Regions from separate parts of the Caldanaerobius polysaccharolyticus DSM 13641 genome, predicted to be linked through region 3. Evidence: predicted binding sites of a transcription regulator. Region 3 holds the regulator's gene; each other region holds the start of a gene.

Region 1 (6,213 bases), on a different contig from region 3:
TGGATTTCAAATACTCACCTATTTCCCTGGCGTTATCAATCACGCCACCTAAAAGCTCTTTTATGACCGCAACCCCTGCCGCGCAGGCAACAGGGTTGCCCCCAAAAGTAGAGGCGTGATCTCCCGGTTTAAACGCTGAAGCGACTTCATCGGTAGCAATCATCGCCCCCAGAGGTAGTCCTCCCGCAATGGCTTTGGCCAAGGTCATGATGTCAGGTTGAACCCCGTAATGCTGATAGGCAAAGAGCTCACCGGTTCTACCCATCCCACACTGAACTTCATCAAATATCAGCAACAGCCCCTTCTCATCGCACAATTCCCTCACTTTGCGCAAATAACCTTCATCTGCTTCATATATACCCCCTTCTCCCTGAATAGGCTCCATCATTACGGCACATGTGTTTTCGTCAATGGCGTCTTTTAAGGCATCGATATCGTTAAATGGTACGTACTTAAACCCTTCTACCAGGGGCTCAAACCCCTCATGATACTTTGTCTGCCCTGTCGCTGTCAACGAACCCAACGTCCTGCCGTGAAAAGAGTGCTGCATAGTTATAATGCCGTATTTATGTTCACCGTATTTTTTCTTAGAATATTTCCTCGCAAGCTTTATCGCTGCTTCATTGGCCTCTGCGCCGCTATTGCAAAAAAAGACCTTGTCGCCAAAAGAGTTTTCTACCAAAAGCTTAGCCAACTCCACCTGGGGTATGTGCCAGTAGAGATTGGAACAGTGAATCATATTTTCAACCTGTCCCTTGATGGCTGCAACTACAGAAGGATGACAGTGACCCAGGTTGTTGACGGCTATACCTGCCACAAAGTCCAGGTATTCATTGCCCTGCTCATCGTACACCACAGCACCCTTACCCTTTACTAGCACCACAGGATACCTATTGTACGTATTCATTACGTACTCTTTGCCCATCTGGATGTAATCCATTTTAATCCTCCTTACCGCACGACCATCGTCCCTATTCCTCTGTGAGTAAAGATCTCCAAAAGCATAGAATGAGGCATACGGCCGTCAATTATATGGGTTTTCTTTACACCTTTCTCAATGGCGTTTATACAGCATAACACCTTCGGGATCATTCCGCCATCGATGATCCCCTTCTCAATATAGCTCAGCGCAGTTTTTATATCTAAAGAAGATATCAAAGAACCTTTATCCCTGTAGTCTTTGTATATTCCCTCTACATCGGTTAGCATTATAAGCTTTTCGGCGCCAAGGCTTCCAGCTATCTCACCCGCTACAGTATCGGCGTTTATGTTATAGGTCTCGCCGTCCTCACCTATAGCCACAGGCGCTATGACCGGAATATAATCTTCCCTTACAAGCAACTGAATCACTTCTGTGTTGACATCCTTGACATAGCCCACAAATCCCAGATCGCCATTGGACAGATCTTTACCGGCGGTTACCAGCCCGCCGTCTTTGCCGCTTAAACCAATGGCCTTTCCTCCATAACGGTTTATATAAGAGACAATTTCTTTGTTAACTTTACCTGTCAATACCATCTCCACTACTTCCATAGTTTCTCTATCGGTAACCCTCAGGCCATTTACAAACTGTGGCTTTTTGCCTAATTTCCTTAGAACGTCGTTGATCTCCGGACCACCACCGTGTATTATCACCGGATTTATACCGACAAACTTCAAAAGCACTATGTCTTCCATGACCATGTGCTTTAGCCGGTCATCTACCATCGCATTGCCACCGTACTTTATGACAAAGGTCTTTCCCCTGAAATTTTTGATGTAAGGCAGGGCTTCTACCAAGATATTGGCTTTTTCAATAGCCTCCATAATCTTATTCTCCTCCACAACCGCTATCATGTCCTGTAACTCCCGTTTATCTTTACATAATCGTAAGACAGATCGCATCCCCACGCTGTAGCGTGGCCGTACCCTTGCTTTAAATCCACAATCACCTTTATATCCTTCTCTTTCAGTATTTCTCTTGCCTTGTCCTCAGAAAAATCCAATCCCATGCCATTTTGGGCTAATATCAATTCTCCTGCCTTACTGCAAATGTATATGTCCACCAGCTCTGGATTAAAATCTATACCTGAATAACCCACTGCACATATAATCCTTCCCCAATTGGCGTCCTCGCCAAATATTGCCGCTTTCACCAGATTGGATCGAGTTATCGATCTGGCCGCTTTGACAGCGCTGAGCTCATCAGGGGCATTTTTAACCTCCACTTCCATAAACTTAGTGGCGCCTTCCCCATCCCTCGCCATCATCTTAGCCAATTCCACGCACACTGTCTCCAGCCCTCTATAAAACGCATCAAAATCCTCTGTGCCCCATTGAATGGGTCTGTTGCCAGCCAGACCGTTAGCCAATACCACAGCCATATCGTTGGTGCTGGTATCCCCATCCACACTTATCATATTAAAAGACCTGACAGTGGCGCGTCTAAGAGCTTTTTCCAACGCATCTGCCTCAATACTGGCGTCGGTAGTGATGAAGCACAACATCGTGGCCATATTAGGGTGTATCATACCTGAACCTTTTGCCATCCCACCTATCGTCACTTTTTTACCGCTAACATCTATTTTTACAGCCATCTCTTTCTTAAACGTATCCGTGGTCATAATCGCACAAGCCGCATCAACCCCGCCTTCCTTGCTTACATTCCTGCAGCATTGAATAATGCCATCTCTCACCTTTTCCATGGGCATCCTAACGCCTATAACCCCCGTGGACGCGACCACTACATCCTCAGTCCTGCACCCCAGCTCTTTGGCAGTCAACTCCGCCATTTCTTTGGCGTCCTTCATACCCCTCTCACCGGTACAGGCATTGGCATTCCCGCTGTTGGCCACAATAACCTGAGCCCTTTTGTCCCTTAAATTCTCCATCGTTATTTTTAGCGGCGCCGCTTTTACTCTATTTGTAGTAAAAACCCCTGCCGCAACAGCCGGTACCCGAGAGTATACCACTGCCACGTCTTTTTTATATCTCTTAATTCCACAATGAACTCCTGCCGCTAAAAAGCCTTCCGGAGCCGTAACACCGCCTTCGTTGAATATGACATCCATGACTACTCTCCTCTCACCACCAGTTTCGCAGGTCACGGGTAAATCGCCGGAAAATCCAACCCCGTATTTTCCGGTAATCCAAAAAGTGAATTCATATTTTGGATAGCCTGACCTGATGCTCCTTTAACGAGATTATCTATAGCAGATATTATAATAAGCTTACCCGTGTGCTCATCGTATGCCAAACCGATATGGCAGTTGTTTGACCCATAGGTATCCTTTGTACGGGGAAACTGCCCTTCATCCAGTACCTTGACGAAAAATTCTTTGCTGTAAAATTCCCTGTAAGCCTCTCTTACCGTAGATAATGTAACGTCATCTTTTATATCACAATAGATGGTGCTCAAAATTCCTCTTGTCATAGGCACAAGATGAGGTATAAAAGTCACTTTAACATCGTTTCCTGAAAGATAACTTAACTCCTGTTCAATCTCTGGCGTATGCCTGTGATGTGTAACGCCATAGGCCTTTACGCTCTCATTGCATTCTGTGTACAGGTTATTGAGGGTTGGATTATGACCTGCACCAGATACCCCCGATTTAGAATCAATGATTATACCTTCCGCTTTTATAAGCCCGCACCTTAGCCCAGGAGCCAGTCCCAATATCACACTGGTGGGATAGCATCCAGGGTTAGCCACTACGTTGGCCCCTTTCAGCTCTAGCCTGTGTATCTCCGGAAGGCCATATACTCTCTTTATCCGCTGGTCAATAGGAGGAACAGGTCCATACCACTTCTCGTATACAGAAAAGTCATTAAAGCGAAAATCTGCACTTAAATCTATGAGCTTTTTATGCTTTGCTACAACCTCATTGGCCAGTTCATGGGCATGGCCATTGGGCAGCGCCGAGAAAATCACATCGGATTTTTTTATAATGTCTTCTTTATGTAATTCTTCAAATTTCATACCCACATACCCTTTTAAACTGGGATACAGATCGCTGTAGTCTTTATCTTTATAGTTATAAGACGTAACGCTTACGATCTCTACTTCGGGATGCAAAGCCAGTAACCTTATAAGCTCTACCCCTGTATATCCAGAAGCTCCTACGACGCTTGCTTTTATCATATCTACCCCCCTTTCTTTTTTACTTCCTATAAATTGTATAACAATCTCTGTTTCAATACAATAACTTTTGATTTAATATTTATACATAAAATAGACGTCAATACAGGGACAAAGGACATCATTTTCGCATAATTAATAATTATTATGTATAATAATTCATCGTTTATTACATTATACTCGCTAATGAATAAAAATGCAATATTTTTTACCATTAAATTTTGGCTATTGCGTTAATTCAATTTGTATGCTATAATTTCCGTAATTAAAAAATAAAATAATCAGTAAAAAAACCTCTTATCAAGAGTGGCGGAGGGACTGGCCCGATGAAGCCCGGCAACCGGCACGTTGGTGCGACTGGTGCCAATTCCTGCAAAACGATGAGTTTTGAGAGATGAGAGGGGGTACATAGAGTATGCGCCCTCTTCTCATTAGAAGAGGTTTTTTAATGCCTATTTTACAATTATAAGGAGGAATCTGCTCTATGAAATTTGACACACTGGCATTGCACGCAGGGCAAAAACCCGATCCAACTACCGGTTCTCGGAGCGTGCCTATCTATCAGACTACATCGTACGTGTTCAACAGCCCAGAGCACGCAGCAAACCTCTTCGGTTTAAAGGAAGAGGGCAATATATATACAAGAATTATGAATCCAACGGTAGACGTCTTTGAAAAGAGAATAGCCGCTTTGGAGGGCGGTGTAGGAGCTCTTGCTACCTCTTCAGGGATGGCAGCTATCACTCTTTCAATACTCAACATCGCTTCAGCAGGAGACGAAATCGTAGCCTCCACCAACCTGTACGGGGGCACCCACACTCTTCTAGCGAATACATTGCCTAAATTTGGCATTAAAACGGTATTTGTAGACCCAGAAAGACCTGAGGAAGTAAAAAATGCCATAAATGAGCGAACTAAAGCCATATTCGGTGAGATCATCGGCAATCCCAAAACAGATATTTTTGATATAGAAACCTATGCTCAGATCGCCCATGAAAACCACATACCGTTGATAATAGACAATACATTTGCCACCCCTTACTTATGCAGACCTTTTGAATTTGGAGCAGACATAGTCGTGCATTCTGCCACGAAATTTATCGGCGGTCACGGGACTTCTATAGGCGGCGTCATCGTGGATTCAGGCAAATTCAACTGGGATAACGGTAAATTCCCCGAATTGGTAGAACCTGACCCAAGCTATCATGGCTTAAGCTATACCAAGAGCTTTGGCAAAAGCGCTTATATTGTAAAAGCGCGGGTGCATCTTATGAGAGATATAGGAGCGTGTTTGAGCCCATTTAATGCCTTTTTGTTGCTGCAAGGGCTTGAGACGTTATCGTTGAGGATGCAGAGGCATTGTGATAACGCTCAGAAAGTCGCCGAATACCTTTACAAAAGCCCTTATGTAAATTGGGTAAATTACCCAGGATTACCTGACAACAAATACCATAACTTGGCTCAAAAATACATGCCAAAAGGTTGTGGTTCTGTTTTCACTTTTGGAATAAAAGGGGGACTGGAAGCAGGCAAAAAATTTATAAGCAGCGTTAAGCTGTTCTCCCACCTAGCCAACGTAGGTGACGCCAAATCCCTTGTCATACATCCTGCCAGTACAACTCATCAGCAGCTTTCAGAGGAAGAACAACTGGCATCAGGCATTACAGCGGATACGGTAAGGTTATCCATAGGCATAGAAGACATAGACGATATAATCGAAGACCTGGATCAGGCATTAAGAGCATCCCAGGGGTGAAGCCCATGATCGTAAAAAAGAGGTACCTCCACCTCACTAAGGACGAAATTGCTTTTACCACTGAAAGCGGCTACACCTTTGATGAGCTCACAATAGCATATGAGGTATACGGAAAACCTGATATATACAAAAACAACATCGTGCTTGTACTACACGCCTTGTCAGGGGACAGCCATGCTGCTGGCAGGTATTCAGAGGACGACAAAAAACCAGGTTGGTGGGATGGACTCATAGGGCCAGGCAAGTACATTGACACTGAAAAATACTGCGTGATCTGCTCCAACGTCCTGGGAGGATGCCAAGGTACCACAGGCCCATCGTCTATTAACCCTCGAACAGG
Region 2 (6,213 bases), on a different contig from region 3:
AATACCTCATCTACTACTGGGTAAAGCCTCTTTAGTTCCCTCTCATTGTAGCTTCCAAAAATCTTTTCTAATAAATTTAACATCTTTATCACCTTATCAGTATTATATAATATTTCATATACAGCGTCAAATACATAAAAAAGGTCCTTTCAAAAGGACCTCACATTTTTTCCGCCTCTATCAATCCGTAGCTCCCATCTCTGCGCCTGTAAACCACGTTTATATCGTCAGTTTCCACGTTATTGAATATATAAAAGTCGTGCCCCAGCAGGTTCATCTGCAATATGGCCTCTTCAGGGGACATGGGCTTCATGCCAAATTTTTTGGTTCTCACTATCTTAAATTCTTCTTCCCGCGGCTCTTTTTCTGGCTCCTCAGCTGCCAACTGAAGGTCTGCAGGGATCTTGACGTTAAACCTCTTTTCAAGCTTGGTCTTGTATTTCCTCCACTGCTTTTTGAGCTTTTCCACCACTTCGTCCAGCGTTGAATACATATCCTCGCTTCTGGCTTCTGCCCTGAATATGACGCCTTTATACGGTATGGTGACTTCTACGATCTGATCGTTTTTAACAACGCTCAATACCACGTTAACGTCGGTGTCGTCTTCAAAAAACTTGTCCACTATGCTCAACTTCTTTTCAACGGCATTTTTTAGCGCATCGGTAAGCTCCAGATTATTTTTCCCTGTAATCCTCAACTTCATAAATTGCCACTCCCTTCAGCACTAGTATTATTTACCGCTACTTATATTATTCTTCATACACCGCGATAATCCTTCTTTATTTTTAAAAGCACTTCATAATACCTTGCTCAAAAAAGATCTGGTTCTCTCCTGCTTAGGGTCTGTAAAAATCTTGTCAGGTGGCGCCTCTTCAATTATCACTCCATCATCTAAAAACACCACCCTGTGACACACCTCCCTGGCAAATCCCATCTCGTGGGTGACTATCATCATGGTCATGCCCTCCTTTGCCAGGTCTTTCATCACATTGAGCACCTCTTTTACCATCTCCGGGTCTAGTGCCGATGTGGGCTCGTCAAAAAGCATTACATCAGGTTGCATGGCCAAAGCCCTGGCTATGGCTATTCTCTGTTTCTGACCTCCTGAGAGCTGAGCAGGATATGCCTTTACCTTATCCTTGAGCCCTACCTTGCCCAATAGATCCAGGGCTATTTCCTCCGCCTGCGCCCTATCCATTTTTTTTACCTTTACAGGCGCTATAGTTATATTGTCCAGCACGGTCATATGGGGAAAGAGGTTAAAGTGCTGAAAAACCATGCCGACTTTCTGCCTTATCCTGTTTATGTTTTTCACCGGATCGACTTTTTCGCCTTCGATGTAAACACTGCCTGAAGTGGGCTCCTCTAGGTAATTTATACACCTCAGCAACGTGCTTTTACCCGAACCGCTAGGCCCTATAATAGCCACAACCTCCCCTTTCTTTACCTCCAGGTTTATGCCATTTAAAACTGAGAGGTGGCCAAAGGACTTTTTTAAATTCTCTACTTTTACCATGTTATCGGACATCACCGGCTTTTAACCTCCTCTCTAATACGCCTATAAGCTTGGAGAGGCACAGTGTCATTATAAAGTATATAACTGCGATTACCACTAAAGGCTCAAAGGGGCGATAGGTTATACTGGATATAATCTCCTGCTGTCTCATGAGGTCTGATGCCCCTATGACAGAAACGATTGAAGATTCTTTGAGCAACACGATAAACTCATTTCCCAGGGCAGGTAGTATGTTTTTTACAGCCTGTGGCATGATGATATAGCGCATCGCCATCCTATGGGGCATACCCAGTGATCGAGCAGCTTCCATCTGACCTCTGTCAACAGCTTCTATCCCAGCTCTGATTATCTCCGCCACATACGCCCCGCTGTTTATACCCAAGGCAAAAACAGCTGCATAAAATTTGGGGATATTCATGTCTAACACCTGGGAAATACCGAAATATATAATAAAGAGCTGCACAAGAGATGGGGTTCCCCTTATGATCTCTATATACGCTTTTCCGATAAAGCTTACAACCCCTACCTTTGACATCTTCATAAGCGCCGCAATAGTGCCTAAGACAACACCTATCATAACGGCGCCTATGGTAAATTCTACAGTGCTTAGAGCGCCTCTCAAAAATAGAGGCCAGTATTTAAGCATACTGGCAAAATCTAAATTGCTCATGCTTTACTCTCCTTTACTTTCTAAACCATTTGTCTATAAGCTTATCATATTCTCCCGAGTTTTTAAGCTGCTTCAAAATCTTATTTATTTCATCGAGTAGGGCTTTATCGCCTTTCTTGACCGCAATAGCTGCGCCTTCTTCGCTTTTGAGTTCAGGTATTTCCACTATTTTTAAATCAGGATTCTCTTTAAGGTACGCAACTGCCACGGTCTGCTCTACCACCATTCCGTCAACTTTTCCGGTCTTGACCTCCATTACTTCGGTGGACACTTTGTCTATGGGGATTACAGTAGCACCTTTAATGCCTCTAGCAGCCTTTTCGCTGGTGGTTCCCAGCTGGGCATCCAGTTTTTTGCCCTTTAAATCAGAAGCGCTTTTAATGGTTTTGTTGTCCTTCTTGACCACCAACACCTGCTTGCCGTTATAGTACAGGTCGGAAAAATCTACGCTTTTTGCCCTCTCAGGTGTAGGAGTCATGCCAGCAACAATCATATCGATCTTCCCTGACTGCAAAGCTGCGATAAGGCCATCAAATTTCATGTCTTCTATCCTGAGCTTTACGCCCAACCCATCGGCAATGGCCTGGGCTATATCCACGTCAAACCCCACGATTTTGTCCTCGCCGTTTACTAGCTGATGGCTCTCATAGGGTGGAAAATCCGCACTGGTACCCATAACCAAAACCCCTGCTTTCTTTATCCTGTCCAGACTTGTAGCAGAGGAAGTACCCACATCGCTCTTTTGAGGTGAATTTTTAGAAGAACTCGCGCAAGATGCTAACGATAAGGCCAGTAAAGCAACTAAAACCAAAACTATAAACTTTTTCATCTAATTTCTCCCCTCTAATTTTAAATATTAAATCCATTGAATAATTATACGATAATTATACATTGTATGTTGATCTTTTGCAACATCAATTTGTTGACAGCTTGTCTGTGGATATTGTGGATAAACCTGTTCATAACTTTGGTCAGGCCACTTTTAAGTGTGGGAAACCTGTGGGAAAACAAAGTAAAAAACAAAAGAGGCCGTACGGCCTCTTTGTGTTGGCTTATAATCCTCTTTCAAAGCAAGGGGATTATAACTCCATGGTATTTGACCTGCGCTGCCTCATGGCGCCATTGTTTCTGCGGCTGTTCTTTCTGGCAGCTCTACACGCTTTGCACCTTACAGGAGCATTCTGAAAGCCTTTCTCAGCGTAAAACTCCTGTTCCCCTGCGGTCCATACAAATTCTTGGCCGCAGTCTTTACATACTAAAACTTTGTCCTGATACATCAAAAAATCCCCTCACTTTGAATAATGGTTTAAATTACAGATATTATATCATGTTTTTTACAAAATTACAAGTCATTTATTAAAAATCAGAATTTTCTCACCAAACGTTCAAATACCTTTAAATACACCCTGGCGGCAAAGATGCTGGAATAACTCCGGAGGGCTGTGGCATAGGCATTTTTCTCTATGGCACTTCTTAAACTCCCATCCTTTATAATCCTCATAATTCCGTCAGCTATGGCAAAAGGACTTTTTTGTCTGACCAGTATGCCATTTACTCCATCTTTTATTACATCTTTTATGCCTGCAATAGCTGATGCCACCACCACTTTTCCGCACATCATAGCCTCCAGGACAGATACAGGGGTCTCTCCGTTCGCCCTCCCAATGGCAACAGATGGTATACACACCGCATCGGCGATGGCATAAAACATGGGCATTATAGAATGGTTCACAGACCCTAACATTATGTAATTGCCGGTCAATCTGAGAGATTCTGCTTTATTTATTAAGGCCTTTCTCTCTTCTCCCTCCCCTGCTACCACCAGATAAGCTTTTATACCTTCATCCAGCAATATCCTGAATCCGTCTATGAGATACCCAATGCCGCTCTTGGCCGTAAGCTTTAGAGGGCACAAAACCACAAACCTATCGTCAGGTATTCCTAAGTCCCGCTTAAAGCCCTTATCTACCTCTATTGGCCTGAAAAGTTCCATATCAACGAAGTTTCTCAATAAGGTTATCCTTTTACAGCCCGCTACAGCCTTTATATAATCCCTTATGACCGGACTCATTGCTATTATCTCCGGTGCACTTTTATATGCCATCTCCTCGCAGTATTTCAGGTATTTCTCCTCCACGGAGTTTTCTAATATCAATTTTGAGGCAAGAGCTTCTTCCTCTATCAAATCGTGAACCGTGAGGACAATGGGTATATTTACGTGCAAAAACAGGCAAGCCAAAAATGACATGACATCATGGCAGCTTATGACATCATAAGTGGCAGATCTCAATCGATACTCCACTTTATCAGCCAGGGAATGCCTGGCGTTTTCATAAAAAGCTATAAGGGAATTACATCTACTTTCAGGGTAATCCGGCAACACTACGTCCACGCTGTGCCCTAATCGCTCCAGAGTGGCTTTTAAAGCCTTAATATGTGAAGAAACGCCGCCAGGAAGTGGATACATCCATATCGACGATATGAGGATTCTCATAAAACGACCCCCTTTACATTAATATGAATATGTAAAGGAGGCTGTTTTGTTTGCGTAATTCACTTTTTTTTGTCCAGATAGGCAGGTAAAGCATAACTATGGGGAAAATAACCCTGCAGAGCACTTTTACCCGACTTAACGTGCTCAATTTTACGCCGTATCTCATCCCTTAGTCGAGCCGCTTTCTCGAGGTTGGTTTTTTCCAGTTTCAATATCTCTTTAAGCAGTTTCTCGTCCTGTTCTCCTTTAACCAATATGCTTTTTCCGCCCCTATACTTATCTATTATCCTCTGCTTTTCATCAGTCACGTCCATAAGCCTCTTTACATCCTGTCGCTCTATGGCCTCCCCCTGCTGCAACGTCAAATGGTACAGTCTTACCACATCGCTTTCACTCATACTACTTCGCTTTTTCCTTTCTGGCCTTTTTCATCGCTTGTTGCCACGTATCCCTTAAATCCCTCGCCAGATCCAACACTTCATCGATAATAGACACATCTTTCTTTACATTGGCCTCTACCGTTTTACGAATCATAAAATCGTACAAACTGGCAAAATTAGCGGATATATCGTAATTCCTATCCAGTGTGGCGTTTAGTTCATTTAATATATCCTGTACCCTTACCAGCCTCTCGTGGGCTGTCTGCATATCGTGAGATGAAATAGCTTCCTTTGCCTGATTTAAAAACCTTATAATGCCATCGTAAAGCATAAGGGTCAATTCCTCAGGGGAAGCTGTCATAACCGCATTGGCCTTATACTGCTGATAAGGATTATTAACCATCATTTTCCACCCCCTAATTGCTGGGCCAACCATTGGCTCTGAGTATTCATCTGCTGCATAAGCGTCTCCAGCTGGGTAAACTGCTGATAATACCTGTTCTCTATATCCGTTAAGCGCGCCTGCATATCGGATATCTGCTGGTCGTATTCTTTTATACTCTGGGATATGAAGCTGTTGTCATAAAGCATATCACTGGTGCCAGCTTTCTGCGTCAACTGATCTATAGCAGAATCCAGGTAATCTTTAAGCTGTACAGCTAATCCGCCTTCAGACTTCCTTTGGGTATCTACACTCCCATCGGGCTTCGTGGGAAATGGATTTGTAAAAAGCTTTATGACAGCATCCAGATTATTGTTAATAGCATCTTTTAATTTGGCATCGTCTATGGTTATCTTACCTGTCTTATCAATCCAGTAACTGGATGTATTCAAACCTATCTGGTACATATTCCGGTACGTAAAAGAGGCATCGCCTACGTTGGAGGACATCTTCATCCTCATATTGGTCATAATGCTATCCAGCAAATCGTCGCCGTTTAACAAACCGCTTTTGGCCCTCTCCGTCCATTGCTGCTGCTGGGTATCCGTAAGCTGCTGCTTCTGGTCATCGGTAAGAGGAGGATAATCGGGATACCTGGGCTCTGTATACATCTTATAAATCGTATCCAGCGTGCTGTTATACTTATCTATAAAATCCTTTATGGATTGATATATGGCATCGGTGTCCTTTTGAATAAATATATCTGCCCTT
Region 3 (6,213 bases):
ATTCCAGAAGTGTGATCCCTTACCCACAGCCCTAATTTGTACTCGCCATCATCCCTTGACTTTACAGGGTTTACCTTTAATTGTATCACACGCTGGTCCCTCTGAACTTGCAGCGATAATGTTTTACCTTCTTTTTTGCTTAAGAGGTCTACAATGCTATCGCTGTCTTTTATATCCTGGTTGTCTATCTTCAAAAGGGTATCACCCACTCTCACCCCTGCTTCTTTACCAGGGCAGCGCGCTTTCCCCGTAGGATCAGTGATGTCTGAAAAACCCACCACAATAACCCCTTTTGTATTAATCCTCACGCCTATAGACTCTCCCCCAGCGATCACGTACTTTCTGGGCACCACATCTAGCGTCACGTTTTTAACAGGGATTAAGCCCAGCAGCTTAAAGTTCATTATAGCCTTTCCGACATCTTCTGCCTTTACGCTAAAGCGAGATAAAAAAGGCACATACTTATATCTCTCTGACAAATCATTTATTTTTATAATGCCATCTTTATTGGCTCTTATATTTACAGAAATGGGAAAACCTATGTTTAACTTAAATTCCTCTCCCTTGAATACTATCTGATGAACAGGTAATTGCACAAAGTTTTTTATTAGCGGCGAATTGTTTATTGCCAATATAAAAATAATTATAACGGTACAGGCAATTTTTCTAAAACGCATAAATACCACTCTCCTCATAGGCTTACAAATATAAAATGTCCCTCCGGAGTGGTATTTATACTTATAAAAAAAGAGCTCATTGAGCTATTTTTTCCTTCAATTTAATCGCGTTAGCTATCATCTCTTTTGAATGGGAAAGCGCAAGAGGCGTGATATTATCGCCGCTTATTATCCTAGAAATCTCTCTGATTCGCCCTTTATCATCTAATTTTTCCACCTTTATGTGCGTTCTCCCTTTTTCTACGGCCTTTTGAATGTAATAGTGAGTATCAGCCATACTGGCTATTTGCGGCATATGGGTAATACAAATAACCTGTCTCTTTAAAGACAGCTCTAAAATCTTTTCCGCCACAACCTGAACGGTCTGCCCACTTATCCCGGTATCTATCTCGTCAAAAATAAGGGTGTCTATACCATCTGCCTCAGCAAATACCTTCTTAAACGCCAGCATTATTCTGGACATCTCTCCGCCCGACACAACTTTAGCCAGCGGTTTTAAAGGTTCGCCGGGATTGGTGCTTATCATAAATTCAACGCCATCTACACCATTCTCCGACAATTCCCTCGGGTTTATGCGCACTTTAAATATCACACCTTTTATGCCCAACTGGTCCAACTCGGCAGACACTGCCTTTTCCATCTGGCTCGCCACTTTTTCCCTCATCCTGGACAGATCTGAACATCGCCGTAACAGCTCTTCATATATCTCTGATCTCTGCCGCTGCATTTGTTCCAATATTTGAATATTGTTTTCAATTCTGTTTATTTTTGACTGCAATTCTGATCGGTATTCAATCAGCTGCTCTACGCTCCTGCCATATTTGCGCTTTAAATCAGAGAGGATGTGAAGCCTTTCCTCTACTTCATTTAATTTTTCAGGATCAAAGTTCAGGTTTTCCATGTATTTCCGCACGCATTCACACACGTCTTGTATTTGATAATACGAATCGTTTAAGTATTTTATTATACCCTGTATATCCCCATCGTACTGAGATATATCCTCTAATTTTTCTATAGCTTCTCCCAAACCTTCTAAAATGCTCAGGCCGTTTTTATTGTCGTATAATAAGGAGTAAACGTTAAAAAGAGCTTCGTATATCTTTTCAGCGTTATTCATGATTTTTCTCGCCTTTAAAAGCTCTTCCTCTTCTCCTTCTTTTAAATTGGCAGCGGCGATTTCATTTAACTGATACCTTATAAACTCCTCTTCCAACGGATTATTGCCCTCGTCTTTTAACTTCTCTATTTCCCGATCTATCTGCACGTATGTTCGGTAGACCTTACTTACTTCTTCCTTTAACGCCTTCAGCGGTTCTCCTCCAAATGAATCCAGAAGCCCTTGATAAGTCGATTCGTCAAATAACACCTGGTACTCATTTTGACCGTGGATATCCACAAGTCTGTGGGCAATGCGCTTCAAAATAGAAACATTAACAGTTTTGTGGTTTATCCTACACACACTTCGTCCATTGGACGCAAGTTCTCTGCACAATATTATTAGATCATCTTCCCCCTCAAGCAATCCCATGCTCCTTAATTCATCGCCGATCTCGCTATCTTTTCTTATCTCAAACACAGCTTCAACCTCTGCCTTTTCGCAACCTGCCCTTATCATTTCCTTATCCGCTCTGCCCCCTAGCACTAGGCTCAAGGCTTCGATAATTATGGATTTACCAGCACCTGATTCACCTGTTATTATATTTAAACCTCTGTCAAAGTACACTTCTATATTGTCGATCAACGCAAAATTTTTAATTGAAAGGGAAACGAGCATGGACATCACCTTTACATTACTTTATAAGGCTTTTAAACCTGGCCAGGATTTCGCTTACGTTTTGAGAATCTCTTACCAACACAAATATCGTGTCATCTCCAGCTAATGTGCCCACGATATCTTTAAAATTCAAAGCATCTATCGCCGCAGCAGCTGCCATAGCAGTACCAGATAAAGTCTTTAGAACGACGATGTTTCCCGCATAGTCAACAGATACCAGCGACTGGGAAAGCAGGGTAAACAACTTATTACTTACATCCTCTTCTGTTTTATTAAGCGAAGCATACCGGTATTTGCCATTGTTATCCATAACCTTTACCAATCTGAGATCTTTAATGTCCCTAGATATAGTAGCCTGGGTCACATTAAAACCGCTTTTTCTCAACTCTTCAACAAGCTCATCTTGGGTCTCAATAGGCTTTTTCTCAATCAACTCAAGTATTTTAGCATGCCTAGTTAACTTCATCTACACATTTCCTCCCAAAGCTATTACTGGTTTCTCTCAGACAATTTGCTTCTCAACACCTCAAAAAATGGCCTTTTTTCTATCCTTATAAGCTTGCTCTGGTATTTTGACCTATTAATGGTCACCACATCTCCTTTTGTCAACTTGTAACCAATTTGTCCATCTATTGTAAGCATAATATCCAAATTGCTGTCCAAAATGTCTACGTCTATCCGCGAATCAGCAGACACTATTATAGACCTGTTGTGTAAAGAATGAGGGCATATAGGCGTTACGATGATCAGCGGTACATCAGGTCTTACAATAGGCCCACCTGCTGACAGAGAATAAGCCGTTGAACCAGTGGGGCTGGATATTATTAAACCATCAGCTGAATAGGTGTTGACGAACTCTCCGTCTACGTAAGTTTTTAAACGTATAACTCTGGAAAAAGCGCCCCTTGTAATCACCACGTCGTTAAGGGAATGGTACTCCTGCAATATGCGACCTTTTCGCATCAGCTTGCACTCCAGCATCATCCTGCTGTCAATGGTATAATTGCCTTCAATAGCCATTTTTAGCGACCTATACATGTCCTTTAGCTCTACCTCTGCAAGAAAGCCCAGACGCCCCATATTTATACCTAAAATAGGTTTCTCAAATACCGATGCCTTTCTCGCTACGTTGAGAATGGTACCATCTCCACCGAGAACTACGATGAAATCGGATTTTAAATAGAGACTTTCGTCGTCGGCTGTTATTACAAGACAGCCTTCCTTTTGCAACCAGTTTATGCACGACATTGTTATCTTGCCGTCTTTGTCTTTTTGGCTATTTGCCACAATCCCTACCCTTTTCATCTGCACCTTCCTAACTATAGATTAGCGTGAGCATCTCTGACCACATCTTTTACCATTTTATCGACATCTACAGAACCCTCACCTTTTTTAAGGTGAATAAAAAACTCTATGTTGCCTTGAGAGCCCTTTATAGGCGAATACGTCACATTTGCCAATGTCAATCGATTGGCTAACGCCTCCTCAATTACGCTTTTAAGCACATCCTCGTGAATTTTCGCATCTTTTATTACCCCTCTTTTACCCACCAAATACGGCCCTGCCTCAAATTGGGGCTTTACCAGGGATATTATATCGCCGTTCACAATGAAATCAGAAATTACCGGGATTATCTTTTTCACAGATATAAACGATACATCAATAGTCACTATATCTATTGTCTCTGGAATATCCCCTTTTTTTAAATACCTGGCGTTGACGCCCTCCATACAGACAACCCGCTCATCATCCCTCAGTTTGCCGTCCAATTGACCACGACCGGCGTCAATAGCGTAAACCTTTCTCGCTCCATTTTTTAACAGGCAATGGGTAAAACCGCCGGTAGAAGCGCCGATGTCCATAGCAACCTTGCCCGCCACCGAAACGCCAAACACCTTAAGGGCTCTTTCAAGCTTAATGCCACCTCTGCTCACGTATGGAATAACATCCCCTTTTATCATTATGTTGGCACCATCATCTACTTTTTCCCCAGGTTTATCGCATACAACGCCGTTTACATATACATTTCCAGCTTTTATATTGTATCGAGCTCTTTCTCTGGACTCATAAAATCCCTGGTAAACCAGCACAAGATCAAGCCTCATTTTCCCCATAGTAAGGTCTCCTGCTTATAAATTCCCAAATAGAATTGGCTATGGATTGTGCATCCATGCCGTAATGTTTAAAAACATCATCCACACTCCCATGGCATATAAACTCATCAGGCCAGCCTATTATCTTGGTAGGTATACCATAAAGGCAACTATCGCTCATCAGCTGCAATATGTTGCTTCCCATACCTCCTATCCTTACATTGTCCTCTACTGTGACCAGCTTTCCTGTTTTCAAAACCGAGGATATTATAGTATCTCTATCTAGAGGCTTAATAACGCGAGCGTTGATCAACTCAGCTTCAATGCCTTTCTGTTTCAAGAGTTTTACAGCTTTCGCCGAAATGCCAACCATTCGACCTTCAGCTACAATGGTTACGTCGTGGCCTTTATGCAGTATCTCAGATCGCCCGTCAAACTCCTCCTTTCCTTCTATTACGCCATGGCAATAGCCCCGGGGATACCTTATAGCCACAGGTGCGTCTAATGCCAGAGCGTATTTTAACATAGCCGATAATTCTGCACCATCTTTAGGGGATAACACGGTGAGATTGGGGATATGGCTAAAGTAAGACAGATCAAATACACCGTTGTGAGTTTCCCCGTCCTCTCCCACCACTCCAGCTCTATCCACAGCAAAAACCACTGGCAACCTTTGAAGGCATATATCGTGTATTATCTGATCGTATCCCCTCTGTAAGAAAGTAGAATAGACAGCAAATACCGGCTTAAGGCCAGCCGCCGCCATTCCACCAGCCAACGTAACAGCGTGCTGTTCTGCTATACCCACATCGAAGAATCTATCGGGAAATTCGATTTTAAACCTGCTCAAACCTGTGCCGTAAGGCATAGCTGCGGTTATTGCCACAATTCGTTTGTCCTTTCTAGCAAGATCTACCAGAGTCTCTCCAAACACCTGAGAATACGTCTTGCCTTCTGCTATTATTTTGCAGTTGCCCGATTCTATATCAAAAGGCTCTATTCCATGGTAATGCTCAGGGTCGTTTTCTGCCTTTTTATAGTCCTTTCCCTTTTTTGGTGATAACATGCACCAATACAGGGCTTTTCACCATCTTCGCGGCGTTTAAAACCTCTCTTAGAGCCGAGATGTCGTGACCATCTATAGGTCCAAAATACGTAAAGCCGAGGTTTTCAAAAATCATTCCGGGCACCAATAGCGACTTCACGCTGTTTTTAAACCTGTTAAGGGTAGTTGACAACATAGGGCCTATCTCAGGTATCCTATTTAATACCTTTTCTATATCCGACTTCATCTTAAAATAAGCCGGATCCGTCCGCAATTTACTCAAATACATAGATAAACTGCCTACATTGCGGGATATAGACATCTCGTTATCGTTCAATATGACCATCAACTGCGTCTTGGTACGTCCTGCGTCGTTAAGGGCTTCAAAAGCCATACCGCCCGTTAAAGCCCCATCGCCTATTACAGCTACTACGTAGTAATTCTCCCCTTTTAAATTTCTAGCTCTCGCCATACCCAAAGCCGCAGATATCGATGTGGAACTATGTCCTGTTCCAAAGCAATCGTACAGGCTCTCAGCGATCTTAGGGTATCCACTTAAACCGCCTATTTGACGCAAAGATGCAAATTTATCCCGTCTTCCTGTGAGGATCTTGTGCACATACG

Evidence for each region. The regulator ArgR, encoded in region 3, controls arginine synthesis, uptake and breakdown. The targets are predictions, from matches to a motif close to ANTGNATAAANATACA.
Region 1: a site for ArgR is predicted at 4,303-4,318, ahead of argC (N-acetyl-gamma-glutamyl-phosphate reductase). Genes of this name have one in related genera too.
Region 2: a site for ArgR is predicted at 3,051-3,066, ahead of CALPO_RS0104865 (basic amino acid ABC transporter substrate-binding protein). Genes of this name have one in related genera too.

The regions. Positions count from the first base shown of each region.
Region 1 covers NZ_KE386494.1:202,373-208,585, forward strand. The annotation lists gene CALPO_RS0101930 (acetylornithine transaminase) at 1-940, opposite strand, end outside; gene argB (acetylglutamate kinase) at 952-1,836, opposite strand; gene argJ (bifunctional ornithine acetyltransferase/N-acetylglutamate synthase) at 1,833-3,050, opposite strand; gene argC (N-acetyl-gamma-glutamyl-phosphate reductase) at 3,083-4,120, opposite strand; SAM riboswitch class I at 4,412-4,518, shown strand; gene CALPO_RS0101950 (homocysteine synthase) at 4,602-5,873, shown strand; gene metX (homoserine O-acetyltransferase MetX) at 5,879-6,213, shown strand, end outside.
Region 2 covers NZ_KE386494.1:815,233-821,445, forward strand. The annotation lists gene secA (preprotein translocase subunit SecA) at 1-83, opposite strand, end outside; gene hpf (ribosome hibernation-promoting factor, HPF/YfiA family) at 161-703, opposite strand; gene CALPO_RS0104855 (amino acid ABC transporter ATP-binding protein) at 797-1,516, opposite strand; gene CALPO_RS0104860 (amino acid ABC transporter permease) at 1,518-2,186, opposite strand; gene CALPO_RS0104865 (basic amino acid ABC transporter substrate-binding protein) at 2,200-3,015, opposite strand; gene CALPO_RS0104870 (zinc-ribbon domain-containing protein) at 3,266-3,463, opposite strand; gene CALPO_RS0104875 (glycosyltransferase family 4 protein) at 3,550-4,680, opposite strand; gene CALPO_RS0104880 (Arm DNA-binding domain-containing protein) at 4,740-5,078, opposite strand; gene fliS (flagellar export chaperone FliS) at 5,080-5,466, opposite strand; gene fliD (flagellar filament capping protein FliD) at 5,463-6,213, opposite strand, start outside.
Region 3 covers NZ_KE386495.1:1,124,125-1,130,337, reverse strand. The annotation lists gene spoIVB (SpoIVB peptidase) at 1-677, opposite strand, end outside; gene recN (DNA repair protein RecN) at 754-2,451, opposite strand; gene CALPO_RS0112130 (arginine repressor) at 2,468-2,917, opposite strand; gene CALPO_RS0112125 (NAD(+)/NADH kinase) at 2,941-3,756, opposite strand; gene CALPO_RS0112120 (TlyA family RNA methyltransferase) at 3,771-4,565, opposite strand; partial or broken gene dxs (1-deoxy-D-xylulose-5-phosphate synthase) at 4,546-6,213, opposite strand, start outside.